Regions from separate parts of the Vreelandella janggokensis genome, predicted to be linked through region 1. Evidence: predicted binding sites of a transcription regulator. Region 1 holds the regulator's gene; the other holds the start of a gene.
What was found. The regulator sigma-54, encoded in region 1, starts transcription at its own class of promoters, with help from an activator protein. The targets are predictions, from matches to a motif close to TGGCACNNNNNTTGCTNT.
Positions count from the first base shown of each region.

Region 2: the regulator sigma-54 is predicted to act here: its motif matches at 1,767-1,784, upstream of QC816_RS09215 (NCS1 family nucleobase:cation symporter-1).

Region 1 covers NZ_JARWAJ010000001.1:949,223-952,638, reverse strand. Annotated here, with positions in the region: gene lptA (lipopolysaccharide transport periplasmic protein LptA) at 1-161, shown strand, start outside; gene lptB (LPS export ABC transporter ATP-binding protein) at 172-921, shown strand; gene QC816_RS04290 (RNA polymerase factor sigma-54) at 1,026-2,447, shown strand; gene hpf (ribosome hibernation-promoting factor, HPF/YfiA family) at 2,534-2,842, shown strand; gene QC816_RS04280 (PTS sugar transporter subunit IIA) at 2,847-3,320, shown strand; gene rapZ (RNase adapter RapZ) at 3,397-3,416, shown strand, end outside.
Region 2 covers NZ_JARWAJ010000002.1:535,994-539,409, reverse strand. Annotated here, with positions in the region: gene QC816_RS09220 (LysR family transcriptional regulator) at 1-146, shown strand, start outside; gene QC816_RS09215 (NCS1 family nucleobase:cation symporter-1) at 191-1,711, opposite strand; gene QC816_RS09210 (nitrilase-related carbon-nitrogen hydrolase) at 2,249-3,115, shown strand; gene hydA (dihydropyrimidinase) at 3,147-3,416, shown strand, end outside.

The DNA of each region.
Region 1 (3,416 bases):
GCGTCGAGTTGATTGACCAGGCGGAAATCATCCAGCAAGGCGACCGCTTCACCGGGGGGCGGCTGGAATACTTTATCGACCGCGAGTTCGTCAAGGCGCGCTCCGACGTCGACAATCAAGAGTCGCAGCGCATCCGCATGACGCTGCAACCCGAGGGATAAGGAGAGCCTGATGGCAGTTGCCGACAACAGCGCAACACAAACGCTATACGCCCGCCATTTGGCGAAAAGCTACAAGCGCCGACGCGTCGTAAAAGACATCAACCTGGATATCTCACAAGGCAGCATCGTCGGTTTGCTCGGCCCCAACGGCGCCGGTAAAACCACTTCATTCTACATGATTGTCGGCCTGGTCAAGGCAGATGCAGGCAGCGTCGGGATTGATAGCCTGGACCTTTCCCGAGCACCCATGCACGAGCGTGCCAAGGCAGGCATTGGCTATTTGCCCCAGGAGGCGTCGATCTTTCGCAAACTCTCCGTCGCCGACAACATCATGGCCATTTTACAAACCCGTCACGACCTGGATCGAGCCGGACGCGAAGCACGCCTGGAAACACTCCTGGAAGAGTTCCATATTACCCACATCCGCGACAATATGGGCATGAGCCTTTCCGGAGGCGAACGGCGCCGCGTCGAGATCGCCCGGTCCCTCGCGACAGAGCCTGCGTTCATCCTGCTTGATGAGCCTTTTGCAGGTGTAGACCCCATCTCCGTGGGCGATATCAAGTCGATCATCCGCGCCTTGAAGGAGCGAGGTATTGGCGTATTGATTACCGATCATAACGTGCGTGAAACGCTGGATATTTGCGATGTGGCGTATATCGTCGGCGACGGGCATATTATCGCCAGCGGTTCGCCGGCCGCCATTCTTGACAATCAGGAGGTGCGTGACGTTTACCTAGGTGCTGATTTCCGTCTCTAAAGCCATCAATGGCATATTTATTGCCGATGGCATACTTATTGCACTTGCACCCAAACACAACTCGCACTAGGGTGGATGCTTTCCGATAAACGAGTGGTTCTCAGATGGTCATGAAAGCTTCTCTTCAACTGCGGATCGGCACTCAGCTCACCATGACACCCCAGCTGCAGCAGGCAATTGCCCTGCTACAGCTATCAACGCTCGATTTACGCCAAGAAATCCAGCAAGCGCTTGACGCCAACCCCATGCTCGAGCAGGAAGATGAGTTCAGCGAAAGCGAGCAAGCTGACAGCGAGCCGGAAGCAAGCGAGTGGGCAGATAGCATTCCCAAGGAGCTATCCGTCGATAGCGACTGGTCAGATACCTATCAGGATACGATGGGCAGTGGCAGCACAAGTAGCGAGGGGCCTGACTTCGAGCGCCAGGCCACCGGGCAAACGCTGCATGGCCACCTCCTCTGGCAACTCGCCATGACCGATTTGAGCCAACGTGAACAGTTGGTGGCCGAGAGCCTGATTGACGCACTGGATGCTAACGGCTATCTCACCCAGCCCCTTGCCGATATCCGCGAAGGACTGCGAGACCAGGGCGTGGAAGGCCTCAGCCAGCGCGAGGTTGAAACCATTCTACTGCGACTGCAACAGTTCGAGCCCACCGGCATCTTCGCCCGCGATCTTCGCGAATGCCTGATGCTTCAGCTCGCCGCACTACCCGGTGACACACCGCTGCTGATTCCTGCGCGGCGTCTGGTTCGCCAGTTCCTTGAAGCGCTGGGTAAAAATGATCAGCGCCTCCTCAAGCGAAGACTCGGCCTGGACGATGTGCAACTCGATGACGTCATCCAACTGATCAGAAGCCTGGACCCGCGCCCCGGCAGCGTTTACAGCGCCACTGACGATAGCTACGTGATTCCCGACCTGGTGGTTCGCCACGATAACGAAGGCTGGCACCTCGAACTCAACCCAGAGGCCTTACCCAAGCTCAGGATTCAACCCGACTACGCTAGCCTGATCAAGCGCGCCGACAAGAGTCATGATAACCAGTTCCTCAAGGATCACTTGCAGGAAGCCCGCTGGCTGATCAAAAGCCTCTCCAGCCGCAACGACACCCTGTTACGCGTCGGCCGCGAAATCATCACTCGCCAGATCGGCTTTCTCGAACACGGCGAAGAGGCCATGAAACCGCTTATACTGGCCGATATTGCCGATGCGGTAGAGATGCATGAGTCGACCATCTCTCGCGTCACCACCCAGAAGTTCATCCATACACCGCGGGGAATTTTCGAGCTTAAATACTTCTTTTCCAGCCAGATCAGTGGCCAGGACGGCGACAGCCACTCCAGCACGGCCATACGCGCTCGACTCAAAAAACTGATTCAGGAAGAACCCCCCGGCAAACCTTTGTCAGATAGCCGTCTGGTCACCCTGCTGGAGGAAGCCGGCATCCACGTAGCACGTCGCACGGTTGCCAAATACCGCGAAGGCATGGGCATCCCTTCGTCCAGCGAACGGCGTCGCTTACGTTAAGCAAACGGAAACTCAACACAAGGGCTTTGCTTAACGCCAAAAAGGGTTACAATCGAAGGACAGTCCGACGGATAAGGAGTACGTCAATGCAAGTCAATATCACCGGTCATCATGTAGATCTGACTGACGCCTTGCGTGACTATGTCAACGAAAAGCTGGAACGCGTTGAGCGCCATTACGACAACATCACCACCGTGCAGGTAACGCTCTCGGTCGAAAAAGAGCGTCAACAGGCCGCCTGCACACTCCACGCGGCAGGAGCTGACTTGCATGCCGAGGCCCTCGATAATGACATGTACGCCGCCATCGACGCCCTGGCGGACAAGATTGATCGACAGCTCGTTAAGCATAAGGAAAAAGCACAAGCCCGCGCCCAGGGCGCAGGTGTGCGTTAATTCAATGACGTTGGCCACAATCCTCCCCCCGGAACGCGTTCTCTACGATGTGCCCGGGGGCAGCAAAAAACGGGTGCTGGAGTTTTTCAGCACCTTTATCGCACAAAACATTCCCAGCCTCGACAGCCAGGAAGTGTTCAGCCGTTTGATTGGTCGTGAACGCCTCGGCAGTACGGGGATTGGCAACGGCGTGGCGATTCCCCATGCTCGAAGCCCACACTGTGATTCACCTATCGCCGGCTTTCTCAAACTCAATGAAGCGGTCGACTTTGACGCCATTGATGGCGACCCGGTTGACCTGGTGTTTGTTCTTCTCGTGCCTGAAGAAGCCGACGACACCCATCTCGCACTGCTGGGACAAGTTGCTTCCATCATGAATGATGCCGACACGCGCCAGCAGCTCCGTAAGTCGGGTAGTCAACGTGAATTGCTGGACCTCATCTCCGCCAAGATACGCGACCAGGCGGCCAGCCTTTAATAGGTCGGCACGTAATGAACCGTCCTGACCAAGGGGCGTTTATCCAAGTCGCTTGACCGCAAGCAAGAGAGCCTTCATGCAACTCGTCATTATTAG
Region 2 (3,416 bases), on a different contig from region 1:
GCAAAATGCGCGCCCTGAATACCACAAGTCAGCACTACCTTATTCCCTTTGTGCTTATTGCACGTCGCGATCGCCGCCCCAATCGTGTGGTTGACGCCTTTTTACACTTCATCAATACGCCACAAACACCAACACCCGGCATTTAGACGGGTGTTGGTGAGATATGTTGGAGAAGCGCACGTCGCGCGAACTAAGGTAGTTGCTCGGCCGGCTCCTTGTCAGCCACCGGCGCCGGACCCACCGACGGTGCGGAGGAAAGCACCTGACTTGCGACATAGTAAACGATCGCGCCAAGCGCCGAGCCGGTAAACCAGCCGTAGTCGTAGAACCAGTACATCGTACCGGTGGTCAGCGAGATTAGCGTTAGCGCAACGGGCACGCCAAAGGCGATAAAACCGGCAATGTTCACCGCGGGATAAACATGGCTGTCCATATACAGACTGGGCACATCCAGGCGCTGTTTTTTAATCAAAAAGTAATCCACCGCCATGATCCCCGCGATCGGGCCAAGCAGGCTGGAATACCCCAGTAGCCAGTTGGAGTACATCTGTTCCAGCGATACCCCTGGCGGGATGATGCCCGCTTTTTGGAGCAGGTCATAGCCCATCAGCAACACACCCACCGCACCGGTCATCAGTACACCACGGGTCTGATTGATCATTTTAGGCGCAATATTCTGAAAATCATTGGTCGGCGAGACAATATTCGAGGCCGTGTTGGTAGAAATCGTGGCGATGATGATCAGCAGCATCGCCAGCACTACCCAGAACGGGCTATCAATATAGCCGATCAGCCGCACCGGGTCGGCCACGGTTTGACCGACAAGCGTCTCTGAGGCAGCGGTCATCACCACACCCAGTGAGGCAAAGAAAAACATTGTCAACGGCAGGCCAATCACCTGCCCGACAATCTGATCTTTCTGACTTTTGGCAAAACGACTGAAATCGGGAATATTCAGCGACAGGGTCGCCCAAAAGCCTACCATGGCGGTTAACCCGGCAAAGAAGTAGCCATACACTGACGCCCCTTCTGGACGCGATGGCGGCTGAGCCAGCAGCTCGGTCATCGAGGTGTGCGGCCACGCCCACACCATCAAGCCAATACCCACCGCCAATAGCAACGGTGCGGCCAGGGTTTCCAGCCACTTGATCGACTCCGCACCGCGAATGACCACATAAAGATTCATGGCGCCAAACACGAAAAAGCCGATGACTTCACCAACGCCGCCCAGTGCCGCCCACGCGGGTATCAGTTCCGAGAGCAGCAAGTGAATGGCCAGCCCGCCGAACATGGTTTGAATACCAAACCACCCACACCCGACCAGGGCGCGCACCAGACACGGCACGTTGGATCCAAAAATCCCGAACGAAGAGCGAAGCACAACGGGAAAAGGAATCCCGAATTTAGTACCCGGAAAAGCGTTGAGCGTGAGTGGAATCAAGACAATCACGTTGGCCAGTAATATCGCGAACAACGCCTCCCCCACACTCAAGCCAAAGTAGGCGGTCAACACACCCCCAAGTGTGTAGGTGGGTACACAAATCGCCATCCCCACCCAAAGCGCGGCGATATTCCACTTAGTCCAGGTTCGTTCACTCGCCTGGGTAGGCGCGATGTCCTTGTTGAAGCGCGAGCTATCGCGAACATCGTCCCCCACATCCAATTCAATCAGCCCTTCTCGGTCTACCATCTGAGAGGTTGTTTTCGTCATTGGTCTCTCCTCAGTGTCATCTGCTTCCCGGAAAACCCTCACGGTCTGAGGCTCCCAAGCAATAAGCATGCCGACCGCCCGGCACTATCACTTAACTTATTGATGGAAAACTGTCTTCCGGGACAAGAATTTTATTATTGTCTTCATCTTGCTGCCCTTTAGGACACTACATACCCGACGGATTCAAAAAGGCTAGATCAAAAAAAATATTTGCACCAATTTTCAACATTAAAATTATGCCTAAAGACCCAAAATAATAACTAAACACATGATTTAAAAGACATATAAAAAAACATCAAAGCAGTGCAATGACTCACCATATTAGGGAAAACGCAAATCAAAAAGAAAAATAGCAAATTAACTCAACGAGTTAAAAAGGCCATTAAAAAAATATTCAACTAACTTGCTAAAAATCACATCCTGACGATACTTTCTTAAAAGCTGCCCTTACAGTCAGCTTTAGACTCCACTACCCACCGTCAGATCATTAATTAATCCTGATGCCGTGAGCTAACACTAATAACGGGAGAGACGCTAATGCAGAAGATGAAAATCGGCCTGATTCAAATGGGCCTGAAAACCAGCACCGACCTGGAACCCGCGGCCATCCGCGACGCCATGAACGAAGCCCATCTGCCGATGATCGAGAAAGCGGCAGAACAGGGCGTGCAGGTGCTCTGCTTTCAGGAAGTGTTCAACCAGCCCTATTTTTGCCCCAGTCAGGACGGCAAATGGTATGCCGCCGCCGAGCAGGTGCCGGAAGGCCCCACCTGCCAGATGATGCAGAAACTCGCCGCCAAGCACCGCATGGTGATCATCGTCCCGGTGTACGAAGAAACCGAGACCGGCGTTTACTACAACACCGCCGCGGTGTTCGATGCCGACGGCAGCTATCTGGGCAAGTACCACAAAACGCATATCCCCCAGATCGCAGGCTTTTGGGAGAAGTTTTTCTTCAAGCCGGGCAAATCCAACTGGCCGGTCTTCGATACCGCCTTTGGCAAGATTGGTGTGTATATCTGCTATGACCGCCACTTCCCCGAGGGCTGGCGGGCGCTCGCCCTCAACGGCGCCGAGGTGATCTTCAACCCTTCCGCTACTGTCGCCGGGCTTTCGCAGTACCTTTGGGAGCTTGAGCAACCCGCCTCGGCCGCGGCCAACGGCTGCTTTATTGCCGCCATCAACCGCGTTGGTACCGAAGCACCCTGGAATATCGGCAATTTCTATGGCTCCAGCTATATCGTTAACCCGCGCGGCAAGATCGAGGCCCAGGCCAGCGAAACAGAAGACGAACTGCTGGTGCACGAAATCGATTTGGACATGGTTCGCGAGGTACGCAACAACTGGCAGTTCTTCCGCGACCGCCGCCCGGAAACCTACACCCGCCTGACCGACGGCGAATAGCCCGGCCACCTGACAAGCAAAGGAGCAAGCAATGAGCCTATTGATCAAGGGCGGCACTGTCGTCACCAATACCGATACCTACCGCGCCGACGTGCTCTGCGTTGACGGTAAGATTCACGCTATCGGCACTGATTTAGACATACCCGATGGTTGTGAAATCGTCGATGCCAGCGACCAGCTGGTGATGCCCGGCGGTATTGACCCCCATACCCATATGCAGCTGCCGTTTATGGGTACCGTGGCCAGCGAAGACTTCTACACCGGCACCGCCGCGGCCCTGGCGGGCGGCACCACCTCAATT